3 regions of the Martinezella lusitana genome follow, and region 1 is predicted to be linked to each of the others. Evidence: riboswitches for the same ligand, from Rfam matches in the RefSeq annotation. Region 1 holds a riboswitch; each other region holds the start of a gene.
What was found. Region 1 has a riboswitch for thiamine pyrophosphate ahead of thiC (phosphomethylpyrimidine synthase ThiC). Riboswitches for the same ligand answer to the same signal wherever they lie in the genome.
Positions count from the first base shown of each region.

Region 2: linked by a shared signal. The riboswitch ahead of thiM (hydroxyethylthiazole kinase) and the one ahead of thiC (phosphomethylpyrimidine synthase ThiC) in region 1 are both predicted to bind thiamine pyrophosphate.
Region 3: linked by a shared signal. The riboswitch ahead of thiB (thiamine ABC transporter substrate binding subunit) and the one ahead of thiC (phosphomethylpyrimidine synthase ThiC) in region 1 are both predicted to bind thiamine pyrophosphate.

Region 1 covers NZ_CP050307.1:59,512-67,225, forward strand. Annotated here, with positions in the region: gene thiS (sulfur carrier protein ThiS) at 1-158, opposite strand, end outside; gene thiO (glycine oxidase ThiO) at 155-1,129, opposite strand; gene thiC (phosphomethylpyrimidine synthase ThiC) at 1,131-2,957, opposite strand; TPP riboswitch at 3,053-3,184, opposite strand; gene HB780_RS03275 (LacI family DNA-binding transcriptional regulator) at 3,281-4,303, opposite strand; gene HB780_RS03280 (EthD domain-containing protein) at 4,359-4,679, opposite strand; gene HB780_RS03285 (transporter substrate-binding domain-containing protein) at 5,006-5,809, shown strand; gene HB780_RS03290 (amino acid ABC transporter permease) at 5,885-6,589, shown strand; gene HB780_RS03295 (amino acid ABC transporter permease) at 6,586-7,245, shown strand; gene HB780_RS03300 (amino acid ABC transporter ATP-binding protein) at 7,226-7,714, shown strand, end outside.
Region 2 covers NZ_CP050307.1:799,936-807,649, reverse strand. Annotated here, with positions in the region: gene yghU (glutathione-dependent disulfide-bond oxidoreductase) at 1-730, opposite strand, end outside; gene HB780_RS06770 (DUF1127 domain-containing protein) at 1,287-1,433, opposite strand; TPP riboswitch at 1,679-1,774, shown strand; gene thiM (hydroxyethylthiazole kinase) at 1,823-2,626, shown strand; gene thiE (thiamine phosphate synthase) at 2,623-3,258, shown strand; gene thiD (bifunctional hydroxymethylpyrimidine kinase/phosphomethylpyrimidine kinase) at 3,255-4,076, shown strand; gene HB780_RS06750 (3-oxoacyl-ACP reductase) at 4,073-4,837, shown strand; gene HB780_RS06745 (alkylphosphonate utilization protein) at 4,911-5,123, opposite strand; gene HB780_RS06740 (undecaprenyl-diphosphate phosphatase) at 5,205-6,077, opposite strand; gene HB780_RS06735 (hypothetical protein) at 6,230-6,442, opposite strand; gene HB780_RS06730 (transcriptional regulator NanR) at 6,559-7,263, opposite strand; gene oiaX (3-oxo-isoapionate-4-phosphate decarboxylase OiaX) at 7,447-7,714, shown strand, end outside.
Region 3 covers NZ_CP050308.1:2,308,357-2,316,070, reverse strand. Annotated here, with positions in the region: gene HB780_RS24940 (thiamine ABC transporter ATP-binding protein) at 25-753, opposite strand; gene thiP (thiamine/thiamine pyrophosphate ABC transporter permease ThiP) at 746-2,386, opposite strand; gene thiB (thiamine ABC transporter substrate binding subunit) at 2,394-3,398, opposite strand; TPP riboswitch at 3,471-3,588, opposite strand; gene HB780_RS24925 (MDR family MFS transporter) at 3,658-5,193, opposite strand; gene HB780_RS24920 (MarR family winged helix-turn-helix transcriptional regulator) at 5,411-5,938, shown strand; gene HB780_RS24915 (thiamine diphosphokinase) at 6,004-6,657, shown strand; gene HB780_RS24910 (ABC-F family ATP-binding cassette domain-containing protein) at 6,660-7,714, shown strand, end outside.

The DNA.
Region 1 (7,714 bases):
TTGTCGTTGAGGGCGTGGTCGGAGCGATCCTCGCGATGAACGAGTTCGCCGTTGACGGCGGTCGCAAGCCAGTCGCCCTCATAATCCAGCGTGATCAGCAGCTCGGAAAGCGTCGTGACAGGGATGGTCTGGGGCTCGCCATTGACGATCAGTCTCATGGGGCAGGCGCTCCTATAGAATTTCGGGAAAAGACAAGATCAGCGGTCTCAGCGGCCATGGCCGGTGCCAGCAGGAAGCCGTGGCGATAGAGGCCGTTGAGGATGACCGCGTTTCCCTCGCGCCTGACGCGCGGAAAATTGTCGGGGAAGGCCGGGCGGATGCCGGCGCCGGTTTCAACGACGGTGGCATCTGCGAAAGCAGGGTGCAGCGCATAGGCGGCGTTCAGCAACTCCATCAGGGAACGCGCCGCGATAGGGCCGTCGAACTCCGTCTCGATCATCGTTGCGCCGACCATGAAAAGGCCGTCGCCACGCGGCACGATATAGACGGGAATACGCGGGTGCAGTAGGCGGACAGGCCTGATGAGTTCGACCTCATCGGTCTGAAGGTAGAGCATCTCGCCTCGCACCCCGCGTAACTCGCGGGTCTCTCCAATGCGTGCGCCGCCGGTGCAGTCGACAATATCGTCGAAACCCTGTTCGGTCGGATTCTCGCTGGCGAAGGTGACACCCTGTCTGCCAAGCTTCTCCTGCAGCGCCCTCAACACTCGCCGTGGATCGAGATGAGCTTCGCGCGAAAAGAACAGGCCTTGCCGGAAGCGCCCGGCAAGTGCCGGCTCCAACGTGGCCAAAGCTTCTTCTTCCACCCATTCATAACCCGTGGTGCGGCTAGCGAAGCGCTTCAGCTCGCCGTGATCGCGGGCCGGAGTGACCACCAGCGTCCCGTTTCTGTGTACCTCTCCAGGTAGGATCGCATCCCACCGATCGGGAGCGTCCATGCCACGTAAGAGCACGGCCTCCTCGGCGCTTTCACGCTCGCACCAGGGCGCCAGCATCCCGCCCGCGAGCCAGGATGCGGCATGGCCGAACCCTGGGCGCGGGTCGAAGACGGTGATGTCGGCGCCGCGAGCGTAGAGCTCATGCGCGACGGTGAGGCCGGCGACGCCGACCCCTTTGACAAGGACGCGCATCTCAGCCGGCCGAAGGCTCGACGGCATCGATCGGCATATAGAGATCGCCGCCCTCGCGATATTTTGCCGCCATTGCCTCCAGACCCTCCTTCTGCGCCTCGGCGCGGATGTCGTGGGAGATCCGCATGGAGCAGAATTTCGGGCCGCACATGGAGCAGAAATGCGCGACCTTGTGTGCCTCCTTCGGCAAAGTCTCGTCATGGAAGCTGCGGGCGGTTTCCGGGTCCAGCGAGAGGTTGAACTGATCCTCCCAGCGGAATTCGAAGCGGGCACGGGAGAGCGCGTCGTCGCGCAGTTGCGCTGCCGGATGCCCCTTGGCGAGATCGGCGGCGTGGGCGGCGATCTTGTAGGTGATGACGCCGGTCTTGACGTCGTTGCGATCCGGAAGACCCAGATGCTCCTTAGGCGTAACGTAGCAGAGCATCGCCGTGCCGAACCAGCCGATCATCGCCGCACCAATGCCGGAGGTGATGTGGTCGTAGCCGGGCGCGATGTCGGTCGTGAGCGGCCCGAGCGTATAGAAGGGCGCCTCGCCGCAGACCTTGAGCTGCTTATCCATGTTCTCCTTGATCTTGTGCATCGGCACATGGCCGGGGCCTTCGATCATCACCTGGCAATCCTTAGCCCAGGCGATCTTGGTCAGCTCTCCCAACGTTTCCAGCTCGGCAAACTGGGCGGCATCATTGGCATCGGCGATCGAACCGGGGCGCAGGCCGTCGCCGAGCGAGAAGGAGACGTCATAGGCGCGGCAGATGTCGCAGATCTCCTCGAAATGCTCGTAGAGGAAGCTTTCGCGGTGATGATGGAGACACCACTTGGCCATGATAGAACCGCCGCGCGAGACGATGCCGGTGACGCGATTGACGGTGAGCGGAATGTAGTGGAGCCGCACGCCGGCATGGATGGTGAAATAGTCGACGCCCTGTTCGGCCTGCTCGATCAGCGTGTCGCGATAGACCTCCCAGGTCAGGTTCTCGGCAATACCTTCGACCTTCTCCAGCGCCTGGTAAAGCGGCACGGTGCCGATCGGTAGCGGTGAGTTGCGGATGATCCATTCGCGGATATTGTGGATATTGCGGCCGGTCGAAAGATCCATGACGGTATCGGCACCCCAACGCGCCGCCCAGACCATCTTTTCGACCTCTTCGGCCATCGACGAGGTGACGGCGGAATTGCCGATATTGGCGTTGATCTTCACCAGGAAATTGCGGCCGATGATCATCGGCTCGGCTTCCGGATGGTTGATATTGGCAGGGATGATCGCCCGTCCCGCCGCGACTTCCTGACGGACGAACTCGGGCGTCACATGATCCGGAATATGGGCGCCGAAGCTTTCGCCGTCGCGAACCATGGCCTCCGCCTGCGCCTTGCGGCCGAGGTTTTCGCGGATGGCGATGAACTCCATCTCGGACGTGATGATGCCGGCGCGCGCATAGGCGAGCTGGGTGACGGCCTTGTCGTCCTTTGCCCGCAGCGGCTGGCGCAGCGTGGGAAATTCCGGTGTCAGCCGCTCGCCGCTAGCAAAGCCGTTGTCCTCGGGGCGGACATGGCGGCCCTGATAGGATTCGACGTCGCCACGGGCGAGCACCCATTCGCGGCGCAGATCAGGGAGACCCTGCTCGATACGAATGTCGGCACCCTCGATTGTGTAGGGGCCGGAGGAATCATAGACGATGACAGGCGGCTCGCCCGATGTCGGGTGGAGGCTGATTTCGCGCATCGGCACGCGAATGTCTGGGTGGATGTCTCCCGGAATGTAGATCTTCCGGGATGCCGGCAAGGGGCCGGTGGTGACTGTCGGGGTTACATTCTTTGCGGCGATATTCATGGTTTGAGGCTCCAAGTTGCGATTGGAGACCCAGTCCTCAGCCGGAATGATGAAAAGACGCCGGCTCAAGGATTCCACGCGTGAATCCGTAAGCCTTTCGAGCGCTTGCACCGTCCCTACGCCAGTATGAACTGGATCAGGTTCAACGGGTCACTGCGCCACAATCGGCAAAGCCGAGTTGTCCAGCAGTATCTCAGCCCCTTGCCGGGACCCCCCTGGTGAATGTCGTGAAGGCTATGCTTTCGGTTCGGGTCATGTCAACCCCGCAGGTGAGGCGATGACACTGAGGCTTGGCCGCGAGGCTGTCCGGCCAAGCGACACTGCTACGTCTTGGGCGCGCTCGTCGTTTCGCGGGTGACGAGTTCGAAGCCGACATCCAGACGGCTCTCCGTCGGTTGCGGGACGGTGCCGTCCGGCTCCAGGATAGCCAGTAGCAACTCTCCGGTTTTTCGACCGATCATTGCGGCATCGACGCGGATGGTCGACAAGGCCGGCACGCATTGGCGGGCAATGTCGAAATCACCGAAGCCGAGAATGGAAAGGTCGTCCGGGATGACGATCTTGCGGCGGTGACATTCCATCAGCGCGCCGACGGCGGAAATGTCGGAAACCGCAAAGACGGCCTGAACGTCGGGCGCCCGCTGGAGAAGCGTGCTCAGCGCCTCAGCCCCGTGATCGTAGGACGAGGGCGCGGCATTCTGGCGAACGATGAAGTCGTCGGAAAGATCTGCCTCACGGAGGGTCGCGGCAAATCCGAGCAGGCGACTTTCGCCGCGAAAGTCGGTAGCGTCCGCGGTCACGGCCGATCCGATGGCGCCGATGCGGCGATGGCCGAGAGAGATGAGATGCCGGGCCGCCAGCCGCCCGACCTCGTAGTTGGAAAAGCCGACCGCATGGTCGATTGGGTGTTCCGACGCGTCCCAGATTTCGACGATCGGAATGCCCGCCCGCAGCAGCATCTCGTTGGTCGCCTTGGTGTGGACCGCGCTGGCGATGACGATCGCATCCGGGCGTCGCGCCAGCATGGCGCGAACGATGCGCTCCTCCTCCGCCAGGCTGTACAGGGTATAGCCGATCAGGAGCTGGTAGTCGGCGGCGCGCAGCGCACCCGCGAGGCCCTGTGCGGTGTCGGCGAAATTGGCGTTGGTCAGCGTCGGCAGGATCGCGGTGATGAAGTTGGTCCGGCGCGAGGAAAGTGAGCTGGCGGTCCGGTCCGGCACGTAGCCGAGTTGCTCGATCGCCGTCATCACGCGATTGCGTGTTGGTTCGGCGACCAGCGTCGGATCAGCCAGCACGCGCGACACGGTCATCTTCGAAACGCCGGCAAGCCGCGAGACGTCGCTCATGGTCGCCTTGCGGGATATGTCTGAAGGATGCGCCACGTTTTCCCCTGTTTTTGGTTCACGCAATCCGTTGGTAGACGAGATGATAGAACCGGCCGTCGCACATGCTCATCATCTCGTCGGTGATGGCGCGACCTTCCAGGCGAACGGGCGAGACGAGTGCCTCTTCCACAGCTTCCATCGTCGGATAATCGATTTCCTGGACCATGATGATCGGCGCGGCTCCGGGGTCGCTACGCCCGGTGCGCATCACACGCACTGCCTGGGCATTCGGCATGCGCTTCCACACGGGTAGCAGCTTTTCCTCGACGATGCGAAAGAATTCCTCTTCGCGGCCGGCATGGATTGCGCCCTCGAAAATCGCGGACCGTGTGAACATGAATTTTCCTCCCTTGAGACTGTGTCGAAACAGCGGTGTCTTATCTGACTTGCAATGATACCGGTAACATGTTCTATTGCAACCACCAACCGAAATGGCGCGAGCCGGATCGGGAGCGGCGGATGAATGTTGGGATTATCATTCTAATTCCGCGAGAACGGAGTAATCGGTTCAGGACTGCTGGCTTTGGCAGGGCGGTTTTTTCATTCAGTTTTCCTATGTTACCGCAAACATAGGTGCCGTGAATAAGTTGGTAGTTTCCACCGCGAGAGCTCCGGGGAGTGGGCAGCGGCGGAGTGTGACAAAGCAACAGATGGAGGAGCATCATGAACATTTCGAAATCCCTGCGCGGGGTCATGGCAGCGGTCGGTATTGTCGCCACGGGGCTGCTCGCGACGACACAGGCGCATGCGACGACGCTGAACGACATCATTTCGCGCGGCAAGGTGCGCATCGGCGTTCTCACCGGTGCGCCGCCGATGGGCATGATCGATGAAAAGGGCAATCCGAGCGGCTATGACGTCGACGTCGCCAATCTGATTGCCGGCTATCTCTCTCTGCCGGTGGAACTGGTTCCGCTGACGCCGCCTTCGCGTATTCCGGCGTTGCAGACCGGCAAGGTGGACTTCCTCGTCGCAACACTGGCGCCGACCGGCGAGCGGGCGAAGACGGTGATGTTCACCCAGCCCTACAGCGCTTTCAACATGGACATCATTTCCGGTCCGGACCAGAAATTTACCCAGCTGTCGGATCTCCAAGGCAAGCGCGTGGCGGTGAACCGTGGTTCGTCGCAGGAAACGGCATTGCGCAAGGCGGCGGTTCCCGGTCTAGAAATCGTTGTCTATGAGGATGATTCCACCAGCGCGCAGGCGCTGATCGCCGGCCAGACCGACGCGGCGGCCGTGCCGTCCACGGTTGGCGAGGCGATCATCAAGCAGCGTCCGGATGCGGGTCTGCAGGTCGGCTTCACCTTCTTCCAGCAGGGTAACTCCATGGCGACGAAGATCGATGATTTCGAACTGCGCCAATGGCTGAATACCTCAATCTATCTCATGAAAGTCTCCGGTGATCTCGACAAGATCTCGGTGAAGTGGACCGGCCGGCCGATGGCGCAGCTTCCGTCCTTCTGATCGGGTTTGCGTCCGTGCCCGCCGGCGGAAAACATTCGCCGGCGGGCCGCGAAACCTCAACGGAGGTCCTTTTCCATGTCCTATACATTTCAATTCAGCGCCCTGGCGCAATATCAGGGTGAGTTCCTGAGCGGTCTCTGGTTGACCATCAGGCTTTCGGTTCTGTCCATCATCCTCGGCTCGGCCTTCGGCATCGTGCTTGCCTCGCTGCGTTCCGTCCGGGGCAGGTGGGTGCGGTTTCTGGTCGACGCCTATGTCGAGGTCATCCGCAATACGCCCTTCCTGGTCCAGCTTTTCATCGTCTATTTCGGGCTGCCGGGTATCGGCCTGAGGGTTGGCGCCGATACGGCTGCACTGATCGGCATGACCATCAATCTCGCTGCCTATTCGACGGAAATCATCCGAGCGGGTATCGAGGCGGTGCACAAATCCCAGATCGAGGCGGGCGAGGCGCTCGGCTTCACGCGCTTCCAGATCTATCGCCATGTCATCATCGTGCCGGCCGTTGCCAAGGTCTATCCGGCGCTGTGCAGCCAGTTCGTGCTGATGATGCTGGCATCGAGCGTCTGCTCGGCGATCTCGACCCATGAACTAGCCGCCTCGGCCGCCTTCGTGGAATCGCAGACCTACCGGTCCTTCGAGGTCTATATCGTCGTCACGCTGATGTATCTGGCGCTGGCGCTGGTGCTGCGCGCCGGTCTCGCGCTCGTCGGGATGTGGCTCTTCGGCCGCCGCGTCGCGCGTCGCACGATCACGGCCCTGCCGGAGGTACAGGCATGACACTCAGAACATTCGGCATCAATGAATTCACCTTCCTGGTGCAATCGCTGCAATGGACGGTCGTTCTGACGATCATCGCGCTGATCGGTGGTGGGCTCCTGGGCTTTGCCGTGGCGCTCGCCCGCACCTCGTCGATCAAGGCCGTGCGTATCGCCGCCGGCACCTATATCCAGGTGATCCAAGGCATTCCGGTCCTGATGATCCTCTTCCTGTCCTATTACGGGCTGAGCCTTGCCGGCTTCGAACTGCCGCCGCTGATTGCCGCGGGTGCGTCGATGACGATCTATGCCTCCGGCTATCTGGCGGAGATCTGGCGGGGCTGCATCCAGGCCGTGCCCAAGCCGCAATGGGAGGCGTCCGAGTCGCTCGCCATGACCCGATTGCAGCAATATCGCTACGTCATCCTGCCGCAGGCGATGCGGATTTCCCTACCGCCGACCGTCGGCTTTGCCGTGCAGGTGGTGAAGAACACCTCGATCACCTCGATCATCGGCTTTGTCGAACTCGCCCGTGCCGGGCAGCTCATCAACAATGCGACGTTCCAGCCGTTTCGCGTCTTCATCGCGGTGGCGATCCTCTATTTCGTCGTCTGCTACCCATTGTCCCAGCTGTCGCGTTGGCTGGAAAGGAGGCTTCATGCCGGAAGTAATCGTTGAAAATGTTCACAAGAGCTTCGGTGCGCTCGAGGTTCTGAAAGGTGTGTCGCTGAGCGTCGGACGGGGCGAGGTCTTCGCGCTGATTGGCCGCTCCGGGTCCGGAAAGAGCACGCTGCTGCGCTGCATGAACGGGCTGGAGAGGATCAATTCCGGCCGGATCGAGATTGCCGGCCATGCGCTCGGCGGCGATGCCAAGTCGCTGAGGGATCTCAGAACCGATGTCGGCATCGTCTTCCAGAGCTACAATCTCTTTCCGCACCTGACGGTGGGTGAGAACATCATGCTGGCGCCGCGCATCGTCAAGGATGTCAAGAAGGCGGCAACCCGCGAGATCGCCCGCGAAGTGCTGCAGCTCGTCGGCCTGTCGGAGAAGTTCGATGCCTATCCGGATCAGCTGTCCGGTGGCCAGCAGCAGCGCGTGGCCATCGCCCGCTCGCTTGCCATGCGGCCGAAGGTGATGCTCTTCGAC
Region 2 (7,714 bases), 740 kb from region 1:
CCCAGCGCTGGACATTCTTGTAATCCTGCACCTGAAGGAACTCGGCCGCGCCATACTGCCAGCCCTTCACTAGTCCGCCATACCAGGGCCAGACGGCAATATCGGCGATCGTATAGTCCTTTCCACCCAGATATTCGCTTTCGGCGAGACGGCGGTCGAGAACGTCGAGCTCGCGCTTCACCTCCATGGCGAAACGGTCGATCGCGTATTCGATCTTTGTCGGCGCATAGGCGTAGAAATGGCCAAAGCCGCCACCGAGATAAGGAGCGCTGCCCATCTGCCAGAACAGCCAAGACAGGCATTCGGCGCGCGCCGGCTGTTCGGTCGGCAGGAACGCCCCGAATTTTTCGGCGAGATAGGTCAGGATTGAACCGGATTCGAAGACCCGGATCGGGGTCGGGCCGCTACGATCTAGCAGCGCCGGAATCTTGGAGTTTGGATTAACATCAACGAAACCGCTTCCGAACTGATCGCCGTCGCCGATCTTGATCAGCCAGGCATCGTACTCGGCGCCGCTATGGCCCAGCGCCAGCAACTCCTCGAGCAAGATCGTGACCTTCACCCCGTTCGGTGTTCCCAGCGAATAGAGCTGGAGAGGATGGCGGCCGACCGGCAATTCCTTTTCGTGCGTCGGCCCGGCGATCGGACGATTGATATTGGCAAACTGGCCGCCATTCGCCTTGTTCCAGACCCAGATCTTCGGCGGCGTGTATTCGGCAGAATCGGTCATGCTCAAACTCCTGATTTTCGGCGGATACAATTGCGACGTACCGACCGATCTAGCGCGTTCTCTATTACGCACATAGGGGCATGATCAATTTTTACGAGAGGGCGGGATCACATTGGCGTCAGGATTTGCGCGTGAGGATCTGACTGGTTCCCAGTCGGGTCGCCGGAGAAATTCGGCTCGGCCCAAAACGAAAAAGCCTGCCGCGGGAGGAGGTGCGGCAGGCTTTTCGAAAAGAACCGAACAGCAGCTGGGAGGAGGAGTGCTGCCGTTCCCGCAGGCGACCTTGGGAGGAGGATAAGGGCGCCCGCATCATCGAAGCTCTGCGGGAGGAGGTGCATTGCTTCGATGAATATGACTATACACTAGACCTGCTTACTTCATAGGCATTTATTTGCAAGGCAGCTATGCATTATGCGAAAATCGGGCGGCTTTCAGGCGGCAAGCCCCTCACCCGGAAACGCCGCGCTTCGCCTGTGGCGCGTACAAAGCAAAAGCGCCCGCTCGGGAGGAAGCAGGCGCTAGCAGAATTTTGACTGTAGATCAGCGTTTTACGCTGTTAGCGAACAACGGCCGCACGAGCGACGTTGCGGATTTCGCTACGGCCGATGCCGAGGTCATGCAGTTCGCGCGTGGACATACGGCCCAGTTCGGCGACCGTCTGACGATACTTGAGCCAGTTATTAAAAGAGCGTGCTACGTTCATGATGATCCCCTTTCCTAGGGTATTCGAAGCAGAGCTGCCGTGCTTGGCGCTCCATCCGCTCCGATGAGAGTGATGTAGTGCGAAACCCTCGTTGATTGTATAGCTAAGGTCTCAATGCACCCATGCAACTGATGCATGGGTTGCGGAGCTGCCTCGCGGTGTCCGCTCGCTTTGGCTCACCTCGATTACGATACGGCCGACGATTTTCTGGTGACAGCGCAGCCGTTCTCTGCGAAAAAGACGGTGATGAGAGACAGGGGCGTCCGTCGATGACGGGCTGAGAAGCACCCTTTGAACCTGAACCAGATCATGCTGGCGGAGGGAGTCGCTCGGGGTCTCGGCACGCTGCGTCGTCTCCCTTCGCGTCTCGCCCCGCCCGAAAGGGCGACATGCAAGACCCGACCACTCCCGGCACTCTGTTAACGGCCATGCGGGCAAACCCGCCGCTGGTGCAATGCATCACCAATTTCGTCGCGATGAACATCGCCGCCAATGTGATGCTCGCCGCCGGTGCCTCTCCCGCGATGGTGCATGCGGAGGAGGAAGCCGGCGAATTCGCCGCCATCTCCGGCGCGTTGACGATCAATATCGGCACGCTTTCCAGCGGCTGGCTCGCCGGCATGACATCAGCGGCGCAGGCGGCAAACAAAGCGGGCAAGCCTTGGGTTCTCGATCCCGTCGCCCACTACGCCACGTCCTTCCGGCGAAAGGCAGTCGCCGGGTTGCTGGATCTGCATCCGACGGTCATTCGGGGCAATGCCTCGGAAATCATTGCGCTTGCCGGCGGCACCAGCCGTGGCCAGGGCGTTGATAGCCGGGATCCTGTCGAACTGGCAGAGGAAGCCGCCGTCCTGCTTGCCCAAAAGCATCACACGGTCGTTGCAGTCACCGGCGCCACGGATTTCGTCACCGACGGAAACAAGGCCAGCCGCATAGAGGGCGGCTCGCCGCTCATGCCGCAGGTGACCGCGCTTGGTTGCTCGCTGACCTGCCTCGTTGGCGCCTTCGCGGCGACAAGACCGGATCAACCGTTCGCCGCAACGGTCGCGGCACTGGCCGTCTTCGCAGTGGCGGGCGAGCAAGCAGGCCGCGAAGCTGACGGACCCGGTTCGTTTTCATGGCGTTTCCTCGATACACTGGCCGGGCTCGATGAAAAGGCGATCGACAGCGAAGCTAGGATCATCTCGCTATGAAGCACTTCGATCTCTCTCTTTACCTCGTGCTCGACCCGGTGCTCTGCGCCGGTATCGGCATGGTGGAAACCGCACGCGCCGCAGTCGCCGGTGGCGCCACCATCGTGCAACTGCGCGACAAGCAAGCTTCGACCGCAAGCATGATCGAAACCGGCCTCGTGCTGAAGCAGGCTCTGGCGGGCACCGGCGCGCGCCTTATCGTCAACGACGACATCGAGGCGGCAATCGCGATCGGCGCCGACGGCTTGCATATCGGCCAGGACGACATGGACGCCCTTACCGCCCGCCGACTGATCGGCCCCGATATGATCCTCGGCCTTTCGGTGGAAACAGAGGCGCTTGCTGCCGCCATTGATCCTGACCTCGTGGACTATGCCGGGATCGGTCCCGTTTTCGCGACACCGACAAAGCCCGACCACAAGCAGCCGATCGGTTTTGCAGGCCTTGCCCGCATGATCGATCTCTGCCCCGTTCCGTCCGTTGCGATTGGCGGCTTGAAGGCCGTGCATGCGGCAGACGCCCTTTTGGCCGGTGCTGACGGCATCGCCCTCGTTTCCGCCATCTGCGGCACCTCGGATCCGCAGGCCGCAGCCGCCGAAATCGCGAGAGCTATCAGGGAGGCACGCCAATGATCCGCAACGTTCTTTCCATCGCCGGCTCCGACCCGTCCGGCGGCGCCGGTATCCAGGCGGATCTGAAGGCGTTTTCGGCACGCGGCGTCTATGGGATGGCGGTGCTGACTGCGTTGACGGCCCAGAACACCCAAGGTGTGTCCTGCGTTCATCCTGTCCCGCCGCAATTCGTCGCCGATCAGATCGAGGCGATCTTTGCCGATATCCGCGTTGACGCCGTAAAGATCGGCATGATCGCGAATGCGGGCATCGCAGAGGCCGTCGTTGAGGCACTCGCCCCGCATCGAGGCATTCCGATCGTCCTTGATCCGGTGATGATTGCCAAGGGAGGTGCCGCGCTGCTCGCCGCCGACGCCGTTAACATTCTGACCCAGCGGCTTCTTCCGCTCGCAACGCTGCTGACACCCAATTTGCCCGAGGCGGCGGCTCTTCTGCACGAACCGGTCGCCGAAGATCGCGAGACGATGGCGCGGCAGGCACAAGCTCTGGCAAAACTCGGGCCACTGGCCGTTCTGATCAAGGGAGGACATCTCGATAGCGATGAAAGCCCTGATGTGCTGGCAAGTCCGGAAGGCCTGATGTGGTTCGAAGCCAGCCGCGTTCCGACCAAGAACACGCACGGAACCGGCTGCACCCTCTCGAGTGCCCTGGCCGCCGAGATCGCCAAGGGCGCGACGCTGACGGAAGCCGTCGCCACCGCCAAGCAGTACCTCGCAGGCGCCGTTGCCGCGGCCGGAACGCTTTCGGTTGGTAGCGGCCACGGGCCGGTTCAGCATTTTCACGCGCTATGGCCAGACACAGAAGGACAACCGAAATGAGCCTGCCTCTTAACCAGCAGATCGTCATCGTCTCCGGCGCCGGCCGTGGCTTCGGCGCTGCGATCGCAGCAGCCTTCGCCCGCGAAGGTGCGAAGGTCGCCATCAATTATCGCACCAGCCGCGAGCCCGCCGAGGCGCTTGCCGCCCGGCTCGGCGACCATGCCCAAGCGTTTCAGGCGGATATCCGCAGCCGAGACGAAACGGAAAGGCTGGTGGAAGAAGTCACCGCCCATTTCGGCGCACCGACGACAATCGTCCACAATGCGCTTGCCGATTTCAGCTTCAACGGCGATGCCCGCCCGAAGCTTGATGCATTGAGCTGGACGGCAGTAGCCGCGCAACTCGACACCGCCCTGCAAGGTGCGCTCAATCTCATTCAGGCCGCGCGCCCTTCCATGGCGAAAGCTGGCTTCGGCCGCGTCGTCACCATCGGCACAAACCTCTTCCAGAACCCTGTCGTGCCCTATCATGACTACACAGCCGCCAAGGCTGCCCTGCTCTCACTGACACGAACGGCCGCCGCCGAACTCGGGCCACAGGGCATTACGGTCAACATGGTGTCGGGTGGCCTGCTCCGCACCACCGATGCCAGCAGCGCCACGCCGGAAGCTGTGTTCGATCTCATTGCCGCCAACACACCCTTGCGCCGTGTAACGACACCGGAAGAGGCCGCGGATGCCGTCCTCTTTTTCGCAAGCCCCTGGGCGCGAGCGGTAACCGGCCAGAACCTGATCGTGGATGGCGGGCTGGTCTTCGGGTAGCGTCACTAAAGCTTCGCTGTCACCGTCATCTGCAAGCCATTGCCGTTTCTACGAAAATGGCAATGGCACCACATCATGCCTTCTTCAGAAACTCAGTTCTGAGAACCAGATCCTTGATCTTCTCAGCTCGGCATTCGATCTCGTCTTCGTTGCCGGTGAGACGGATGCCCTTGATTAGCGTACCGCGCTTCAAGGTCACAGACGTCCCCTTGACCTTCAGATCCTTGATCAGGGTCACGTTGTCGCCGTCGGCAAGCACTGCTCCGTTGCTGTCTCTTACTTCCATCGTCTTGATCCCGTCGCTATGTCTTATCTGTTGGGCCACATAGCAGGCGGCGAACCGGTCGAATAGCGCAAAAGAGCCCGCTTAGCTCCAGCCCAAGGCAAACACGCCAAAGAGGATGACGACGCCCAGCACGACGCGATAGATCACGAAGGGCCAGGTGGAGAACCGCTCCAGGAAACGCATCAGGCCCCAGATCGCCACGAAGGACGAGATGCAGCCGACGAGCAGCCCGACGAGCAGCACCGACCATGCCTCCATCGGAATATGCGCCTTATACAGCGTCAACAGTTCCTTTAGTCCGGCCAAGGCGATTGCCGGCAGCCCGAGCAGAAAAGAGAACCGGGCGGCCTCTTCGCGCTTCAAGCCAAGAAACAACGCTCCAGTCAGCGTCGAGCCGGAGCGCGATACGCCGGGGATGAGAGCGCCGACCTGGGTGATGCCGACAAACAGCGCATCGAGCAAGGTCATTTGCTCCATGTCCTTCCTGTGCCGGCTGTAGAGTTCCGCGGCGGCCAGAAGAAGGCCCATGACGAGACAGGCGATCCCGATAACCCAGAGGCTGCGGAGAGAGGTGCCGCAGGCATTCAGGGACGACGATAGCAGCAAGCCGGCGACGCCGATTGGGATCGTCGCGATGACAATGGCAATCGCGAGCCGTATCGCGGGCGACCGCCAATCCCTCTGCCGGATCGCATCGATCGAGCCAAAGGTCACGTAGCGAACGTCACTCCAGAAATAGGAGATGATCGCGGCGAGCGCTGCAAGCTGCATAGCCGCCGAGAATGCCGAACCGGGATCCTGCCAGCCGAGCAGAGCCGGGACAAGTCGCATATGGGCGGTGGAGGAAACTGGCAGCAGTTCGGTCAGACCCTGCACAACACCAAGAAGTGCGATCTTCGCATAGCCCAGGGCAACAAACCCCGTATCCACACCCTGCGTACAAACATCAGCCACGTATCAATATCCTTGGTTATTCGTTCGGGCCGCGAAGCCTGAACGGCGCAATATATCCATGCTGCAAAGATGATCATTGGGATGGGGGCCGAAGATCAGGCAACGGCCCCAGCCGATTGTGATGAGGCTCCGCTCCGGTGGTTCTTTGAATTCTATTCGTCTTCGTCAGGCAAAGCCTGCATGTAACGAATCACGCCGTAAAAGGCGCCGAAGACAAAGAGTGCACCGACAACGTGGTAGATGTCGTGCATTGCTGTATGGTGATGCCTCACCAAAAGGTTCAGCACATTGTACGACACTATGGCAATTGCCGTCATGATCGGCGCCACGACGAGCGCCATGTTCCGATGAATGAATCTAACCATCACGCACCTCTTTCTCCGATGTCTGGGCAGCCGGACTCATGAGGTATGATATGAAAATGAACCGGCGCTGAAAAACGAGCGTCGGACAGGGCGTGACGCAAAAGGAGAAGCGTCCGCTATTTGCTGTAGAGCGCGCGCGACCTTTCCAGATGTTTCATCACGGCCGCCTCGGCGCCATCGGCGTCATGGGTGGAAAGCCGCTCCAATATTTCCTCATGTTCGACGAGCGTGAACTTTTCCTTGCCCGTCCAGATGAGTAGATCCGTATGATAGGTCTTGAGCCAGGCCAGCATCGCCTCGCTGACGGCAGCGAAGATCGGGTTTCCGGAAATCTGCGCGATGCGCGTGTGAAACTGCATGTCAGCCGAAATAAACTCTTCCGCATGCCCCAGCGACTGGCGCTGCCGTTCGATAATATCCTTGAGATCAGCGATGTCTTTTTCAGTGGCGCGTTGAGCGGCCTCACGGGCCATACCGCGCTCGAAGAATATGCGTGCGCTTTTCAACTGTTCGAGAGAGTCCGAAGACTGGGACAGCATGATCTTCGCGGTCAGATCCACCTGCCGGAAAATCGATTTCGCCGTGAGCTGAAGCACCTTCGCCCGTTCACCATGCGAGATGTTCACCAATCCCATATTGGCGAGAGACTGCATCGCCTCGCGGATCGCTGGGCGACCGACGCCGAAGCGTTCCATCAGCACGCGCTCGGACGGCATTTCATCGCCGGGCTTGAGTTCTCCCGATGTAATCAACCGCTCTAGCCGGTCGAATACCTCGTCAGACAGCTTCCGACGGACGATCTGTTCGATTGGTTGGCTCATGACATCTCGCTGGCTCAAGGCTTTCCTCCCTTATGCAACGTCAAATGGAGTCGAGGAAGCCCGTTCAGAATGGCCGACCGCCCCCAAACAAAAAAATCGTTGCACAAGTTGGAATACTCATTATACCAGATCACAAGTTGACGCCACGACAAAATCGTTGGCGAGAGGAGCAGCCGGCACTTCATGAGCATAACCATCACCTATCGCATCGAAACGCCGGGCAGCATCGAGGCCATGGCCGACAAGATCGCCAGCGACCAGTCGACGGGCACTTTCGTGCCGGTTCCCGGCGAGACGGAAGAGCTGAAGTCGCGGGTGGCGGCAAGGGTCCTGGAAATCCGCCAGCTTGAGGATGCGAAACGACCGACATGGCCAGAAGTCGCCGAAGGTCACGCACCGCTTCGCCGCGCCGACGTCGACATCGCCTTTCCGCTCGACGCGATCGGTACCG
Region 3 (7,714 bases), on a different replicon from region 1:
CGCCGCTGAAATGCTGCATTGCGCTTAATGCTGTAAAAATGTGGTCAGTGCCGGGATGTTGTCCTGTGTCAGGAAGCGGTCGATGGGCGCCGAAAGCCGGATCGCGCCGCCGTCGATGAAGACGGCGTGATCGGCGAGGCGCCGGACTTCCGAGGGATCGTGCGAGACGATCAGCACCGTATTGCCGGTTTCGCGGTGGAGCGTGGTCAGAAGTTCGGCCATGCCGGATCGCAGGCCGGGGTCAAGCGCGGCGAAGGGCTCGTCGAGCAACAGGATCGGCTTGTCGCGCACCAGCGCCCGGGCGAAAGCGGTACGTTGCCGCTCGCCGCCGGAGAGCGTGCCCGGTTTGCGCCGTTCGAAACCGGCAAGCCCGACACGCGCTAGCGCCTCCGAAATCCGTTTCCGGTCGTCCGCCGTGAGTTTTAGCGATGGGCTGATGCCCAGCCCGACATTGGTGAAGAGATCGAGATGGGAAAAGAGGTTGTTGTCCTGGAAGACCAGCGATACCGGCCGCTCGGAAGGATGCAGGCCTGTCGCATCCTGCCCGGCGAGCAGGATGCGGCCACGGTCCGGCGTCTCGAAGCCGGCGAGCAGATTGAGGAAGGTCGACTTGCCCGATCCGGATGGGCCGGTGATGGCGATGATCTTGCCGTGCGGCAGATCGCAGTCGAAGCGGAAATCATGCGTGCCGAGCCGCAGCTCGACGCCGGTCATCGCGATGCTCTGTTCCGCCATGTTCTGCCCGTCAGTCATTCCGCCTGCCTTCATCCTCATGCCTGCCCTGTCCGGTCGTGCCGGCAATGGTCAGCAGAAGACATACCAGCCCCAGGATGAAAGCAAGCCCGTCGGCATCGTTGGTGCGGTAGCTGCCGAGCTTGCTGTAGACCAGCCATGGCAGGGTCATCAGGCTATCGGAACCAAAAAGGGCGACGGCGCCGAGATCGCCAAGCGACAGCGCCATGGCGAAGGAGAGGGCGGTGAAGAAGGGTTTGCGCAGGCCAGGCCAGTCGATGAGGCGCAGCCGTGCAAGACCGGTAAGCCCGAGACTGGCGGCGAGGCGCTCCGTGTGGCGGCGGTGGATGATATAGGCCGGTTCGATGACGCGGATGACGAAGGGTAGCGCCATCAGGGCGTTGATGACGATGATTAGCAGGGCGGCGAAGCGGGCGGGGTCGCCGAGCGGCCGCAGCGCCAGGAACCATCCGGTTGCCAGTACGATCGGCGGCACCAGGAGGACCAGCGAGGAGGTGCCGCTCAAACCGATGGTCAGCCCGCGCAGGCCGGGTGTTTTCCGGCGTTCGGTCGATATGGTCGCACGGGCGCGGACGATGGCGAAGGAGGTCAGCACCGCCAGAAGACCGGCGGCAAGAGCGATGGCAAGGCTCGTTGCGGTTGCCTGCAGGAAGATCGTCTGGCTGACGAGTTTCAGAAGATCGGCCTTGAGGCCGGTGACGACCACCGAGGCGAGCGGCAGGCCGATAAACAGGGCGGCGATCAGCAGCAGCGCGCCGTCGGTCCATCGTGCGGCAGGCAATGTCCCGTCGGTGCGCCGCGTTGCACGACCGCTCGTCAACCCGTGCTCGTCCGGCGCTGGCGTTAGCGCCATGGCGCCGAGAATAGCGGCTGTGACGACGATCTGTAGCAGTGACAATGTGACGGCGCGGCCGGGATCGAAATCGAAGCGGAGCGCCTGGTAGATCGCCACCTCGATCGTCGTTGCTGCCGGGCCGCCGCCAAGCGTCAGCACCAGCGTGAAGCTGGTGGCGCAGAGCATGAAGATCAGGCCGGCGATACCGGGGATCAGGCCGCGCAGCACCGGCCATTCGATGAAGCGGAAGACGGAGCCAGGGCGCATGCCGAGCCCGCCGGCCATCAGCCAATATTCCGCCGGCACGCGTTCGAGCCCGGCCAACATCAGGCGGGCCGCCAGTGGCAGGTTGAAGAAGACATGCGCCAAGAGGATGCCCGTCAGCCCGTAGATGCTGATCGGCTGCGACAGGCCAAGCCTCGCCAGCGCCTGATTGAGAATGCCCTGGCGCCCCCAGATGCCGAGCAGGCCGAGCGCGCCGATCAGCACCGGCAGGCCCATGGGAACGGCCATCAGCCGGATCAGCCAGAGCCGACCGGGGAACCGCGGCTGTCGTGCCAGGGAGCGGGCAACCGGGATCGCAAAAAGGATGGAGAGCAGGGTGGAGAGCGTCGCCTGCAGCAGGGTGAAGCGCAACACGCGGAGAAGATAGGGGTCTGCGAGTGGATTGCCGCCGCCGGATCCGATGCCGGCGGCAAGCAGGATGATGATGGCGAGGCCGATGAAGACGGCGATGCCGGCAAGGCTGAATGCCCCGCCGGCTATGGCATGTCGTCTCTCAGGCGCCGTCAGTATCATGTCGGTGTCAGTTGGTGCTGGTGGCCGTTAGCCATTCGTCGATCCAGGCCTTGCGGTTCTTCTCGACGACATCCGGGCTCATCAGGAAGGTCTTGGCGGGAACGACCAGCTTGCTGAAGGCATCCGGCAGCGGCTCGGAGGTGGCGGAGACCGGCATCATCCAGTTGTTGGTCGGGATTGTGTCCTGGAAGCCCGGCGTGACCATGAACTTCAGGAAGTCGCGAGCAAGATCCTTGTTCGGCGACGACTTGATCAGGCCGGCCACTTCGATCTGGATGTAATGTCCTTCGGAGAAGGAGGCCGCCTGATAGCGGTCGGTCTTCTCCTCGATCATGTGATAGGCCGGTGAGGTCGTATAGGAGAGCACCATCGGCGCTTCGCCCTTGGTGAAGAGGCCATAGGCTTCCGACCAGCCGGGCGTCACCGTCAGGATGCGGCCCTTGAGCTTCGTCCAGGCGTCGGCGGCCTTGTCGCCATAGACCGATTTGACCCAGAGCAGCAGACCGAGGCCCGGCGTCGAAGTGCGCGGGTCCTCGATGACGATCTTCTGCGACGGATCGCCCTCGACCAGTTCCTTCAGGCTCTTCGGCGGGTTCTTGATGGTCTGGGTGTCATAGATCACGGCGAAATGGCCGTAGTCATAGGGCACGAAAACATCGTCCTTGAAATCACCTGGGACCTTGAGGGCGGATGTATCGACGCCGCTAGTGTCGAACAGGCCTGTGTCCTTGGCCTCGTCGACGAGGTTGGTGTCGAGGCCGAGAACGACGTCGGCCTTGGTGCCCGCGCCCTCCAGCTTCAGCCGGGAGAGCAGCGCCACGCCATCGGTGACGCTGACGTAGTTGACCGTGCAGCCGCAGGTCTTCTCGAAGGCGGCCTTGACCTTGGCGCCGGGACCCCACTCGGCGGTGAAGCTTTCATAGGTATAGATGGTGAGCGTCTTGTCGGCGGCCTCTGCGGCCTGCGCGGCAAAAAGGTGGTGCCGGTGGCAAAGGCCAGCCCGGCAAAGAATGTCATCAGCGATCGGTTGGGCATGGCAGCGCCTCCTCTTGGTTTCGTCTTGAACGGGAAAAGGGCGCTATGATTTCGTCACGCGTCTAATCCCTCCGCCGGTGTTAGCCGGATCAGGTTCCGCGGGTTGGCCGGTGAAGGCCTCTCAGCCAGATGTCTTTGAAAGACATAAGGCACCCCGTTAGAGCGTTGGCAGGTTTAGCCCCGTGACGAGGGGATGACAAGGGGGTGCCCCCTTGTCGATTGCGAGGATGCGCAGCTTACTCGGCGGCGTGAGCGGCGGCCTGGCTATCGAGCTTCTTGGTGGCGCTCGGGAGCTGGACGTTCTTCAGCGTGATCGAGGTCAGCAGGCCGACAAGGCAGATGGCGGCGGCCGTCATGAACAGCGGGCTGAAGGCGCTGGCATAGGCGCTGGCGACCGCTTCGCGCGTGGCGTCCGGCAGGGCGGCCATCATCTTCGGCGTCAGTTCCTTGATGTTGGTGACGCCGGGAATGGAGACGCCGACATTGCCGAGCTTGGCGGCGATGATGGCGCCGTAGATGGAGATGGCGATGGAGGCGCCGCCCATGCGCGACAGCGTGACGGCGCCGGTCGCCGCTCCGACGTCACGACTGGCGGCGGTGTTCTGGATGCCGATGACCGGCACCTGCTGAGCCAGGCCGATGCCGATGCCATGCAGCAGCATCAGGGCGCCGATAAAGGCGATCGGCGTACCTGCATGAACCTGTGCCAGTGTTGCGAAGGCGATAGTGCTGCAGGCGGCGCTGGCAATCGCAAAGGGCTTGTAGCGGCCCCTGGCCGAAATCAGCCGGCCGGCCGAAAGTGAGCCGCAGACGATGCCGCCGGTCAACAGGATGAAGAGCAGACCCGCCACCGACGGCGACAGGCCGGTCGTCGTTTGCAGGAAGAGTGCGAAATAGTTGACCATGCCGATCGCAACGGCGCCGCTGGTAATGGAGATAATCAGGAGCAGGCCGAAGGTCGGGTTGCGGAACAGCGTTAGCGGCACGATCGGCTCCGGCGCGCGGCGCTCAACGAAGACCCAGGCGACCGCGCAGAGCGCCCCGAAGGCGATGATCCCAAGGCATTGCGGCGACAGCAGCGAACCGAAGAGTTCCGTACCGTCGGCGGCAAGCACGATGCTGGTGGTGGTGAGCGCCAGCAGGATCGCGCCGGCATAGTCGATCTTCGGCTTACGGGCCGGCTTGCGGTAAGGCAGCATGAAGGCGAGGCCGGTGAGCACAATGAAGCCGATCGGCACGTTGACGAGGAAGATCGAGCGCCAGCCGAAGAGGTCGCTCATCGTGCCGCCGAGAACGGGGCCGATGGCACCCGATGCCATCAAGACCAGGCTGGAATAGCTCTGGTAGCGTGCGCGCTCACGCGGCTCGAAGAGGTCGGCGTTGACGGCGAAGATCGACACCAGGATGCCGCCGCCGCCAAGACCCTGCAGGACGCGGGCGGCGATCAGCGTATCCATCGACACCGCAAGACCGCAGACGGCCGAGCCGACGGTGAAGATCGCGATCGCGGTCATCATCACATACTTGCGGCCGAAGAGGTCGCCGAGCTTGCCGTAGACCGGCATGACGGCAGAAAGGGACAGCAGATAGGCAGAGCCGATCCAGCCGAAGCGTTCCAGATGCCCGAATTCGCCGACGATCGTCGGCAGCGCCGTCGATACGATCTGGTTGTCGAGCGTTGCCATGAACATGGCGGTCATCAGGAAGAAGAAGAGGATAAGCCGGCGGCGGTGATCCGCAACGAGCGGCGCGGGCGTGGTCTGCATGTCCATGGAACGAGAAATCCGAGCTTGCCTGGAGTGCCGCGCGTTCGACCGAACGGGCATGGGTCGCTCCAGTTCCTGAATCCGCAGCATCTTGCTTTCGGGTAGGCTATTCGAGGGCAACATGTTGCAGGGCAATATATGTGCTATTGGCATATAATTGTCAACGGCAGATGAATGCCGTTTGCATATTTTAATGTCTGCCCATCTTTGATATGCTGGCGGAATGACATCAGCAACGACCACACGAGAAATTGAAGCGACGCCGCTGCCTGAAGACGAGAACCTGCTGCGCATCGGCCAGGTGATGACGCGTATGCGCCTAATGACGGGCCGCCGCATGATCGGGCGGCTGGCGATCCAGAACGTTGCGCCGGGGCTGGAGCTTTCGCATCTGGACGTCATCGATGCCGTCAGGCGGGCGGAAGTGTCCGGTGAAGTGACCGTCGGGGCAATCGCCGAGATCCTGCGCATCGACCCCTCGCGGGCAAGCCGCATCGTCGCCGAGATGGTGACCCGAGGCGTGCTGCGCCGCAAGGCATCGCAGGCGGATGCGCGGCGCATCGTCGTGGTGCTGACCACGCTCGGGCAAAGGTTGCTCGCCGAAATCCAGGCGCAGAAGTTCGCGCTCATCGAAAGCATCCTTGCGGATTGGTCGGCCGAGGATATCGAGGCCTTTTCGCATCTGTTCGACCGCTTCATCGGCGGCTACGAGCATGCTTTTCAGACGCGTCTCAAGGAAACCGCCGACTGAATGCCGGCTTGGCTCCAAACAGCGCTCTTCCCTAGGGACATGTCTTTGCGCTATGGGCTTGGCGCATGAGCCAATCCACGACCTTCACCATCCTCCTCGGCGGCGAGCTGCGCCTCACGGACCGGCTGCGCGCGGCGACGGCCGGCAGCCGTTTCATCGCGGCGGATGGCGGCATGCGCCACGCCGTGGCGCTGAATGCGACGCCTGAAGTCTGGGTCGGCGATTTCGACTCGACGCCAGCGGACCTGCGCGGCGCTTTTCCTGGCGTGCCGAAGCAGCCCTATCCGGCGGCGAAGGCGGCGACGGATGGCGAGATCGCCATCACCGAGGCGATCGATCGCGGCGCTAAGCGGCTGATCCTTGTCGGCGCCATGGGCGGAGAGCGTTCGGATCATGCGATCCAGCATCTGCTCTACGGCATTCAGCTTGCCGAAAAAGGCTTCGACGTGCTGCTGACCTCGGGTGACGAAGAGGCGGTGCCGCTGCTGCCGGGCGACATGGATCTGGCGTTGCCCCCCGGCTCGCTGTTTTCCGTTCTCGGCTTCAGCGACCTGACGGGCCTCTTCATTCACAATGCCCACTATCCCTTGCGCGATTTCCATCTGCCCTTCGGGGCGTCGCGCACCATTTCCAATGTCGCGGAAGGCCCTGTGCGCCTTTCGCTCGGCAGCGGCAGGGCGATCGTCCTTGCGCGCCCTTATGACCTTACCGGAGTCTGATCTTGGCCCCTCCCATTCTGAAACTGGACGACATCTTCCTGAGCTTCGGTGGCGCTCCGCTCCTGGCCGGCGCTGGGCTGCAGGTGGAGCCGGGCGACAAGATCTGCCTGGTCGGCCGCAATGGCTCGGGCAAGTCGACGCTTCTGAAGATCGCCGCCGGCATGGTCGAGGCCCAGTCCGGCGAAGTCTTCCGTCATCCGTCATCGACCGTGCGTTATCTCGAGCAGGCACCGGATTTCGCCGACTACAAGACGGTCGCCGCCTATGCTGAGGCCGGGCTTGGGCCGGGCGACGATCCCTATCGTGTCACCTATCTGCTCTCGCATCTCGGGCTGACCGGCGAGGAAGATCCGAAGACGCTCTCGGGTGGCGAAGCGCGCCGCGCGGCACTTGCCCGTGTTCTGGCGCCGGAGCCGGATATCCTTATGCTCGACGAGCCGACCAACCATCTCGATCTGCCGACCATCGAGTGGCTGGAAGGCGAGCTGCAGAAGACCCGCAGCGCCCTGGTGCTGATCTCGCACGACCGTCGTTTCCTTGAAAAAGTCTCGACGGCGACCGTCTGGCTCGATCGCGGCACCTCGCGGCGGCTCGATCGCGGCTTTGCATTCTTCGAAGCCTGGCGCGACCAGGTGCTGGAAGCCGAGGAGCTGGAGCAGCACAAGCTCGGCAAGGCGATCGAGCGCGAAGAACATTGGCTGCGCTATGGCGTCACCGCGCGGCGCAAGCGCAACATGCGCCGCCTCGGTGAATTGCACGACATGCGCTCGCGCCATCGTGGTCATAGGGGCGCCTTGGGTTCCGTGCAGGGGGCTGCCGCCGACGCCCAGGAGAGCGGCAAGCTGGTGATCGAAGCACATAAGATCACCAAGGCCTATGACGAGCGCGTCATCGTCGCGCCGTTTTCGATCCGCGTGCATCGCGGCGATTGTATCGGCCTCGTTGGCCCGAACGGCGCCGGCAAGACGACGTTGCTGAAGATGCTGACGGGCCAGCTGAAGCCGGACAGCGGCAATGTGAAGCTCGGCACCAATCTGGAAATCGCCACCCTCGACCA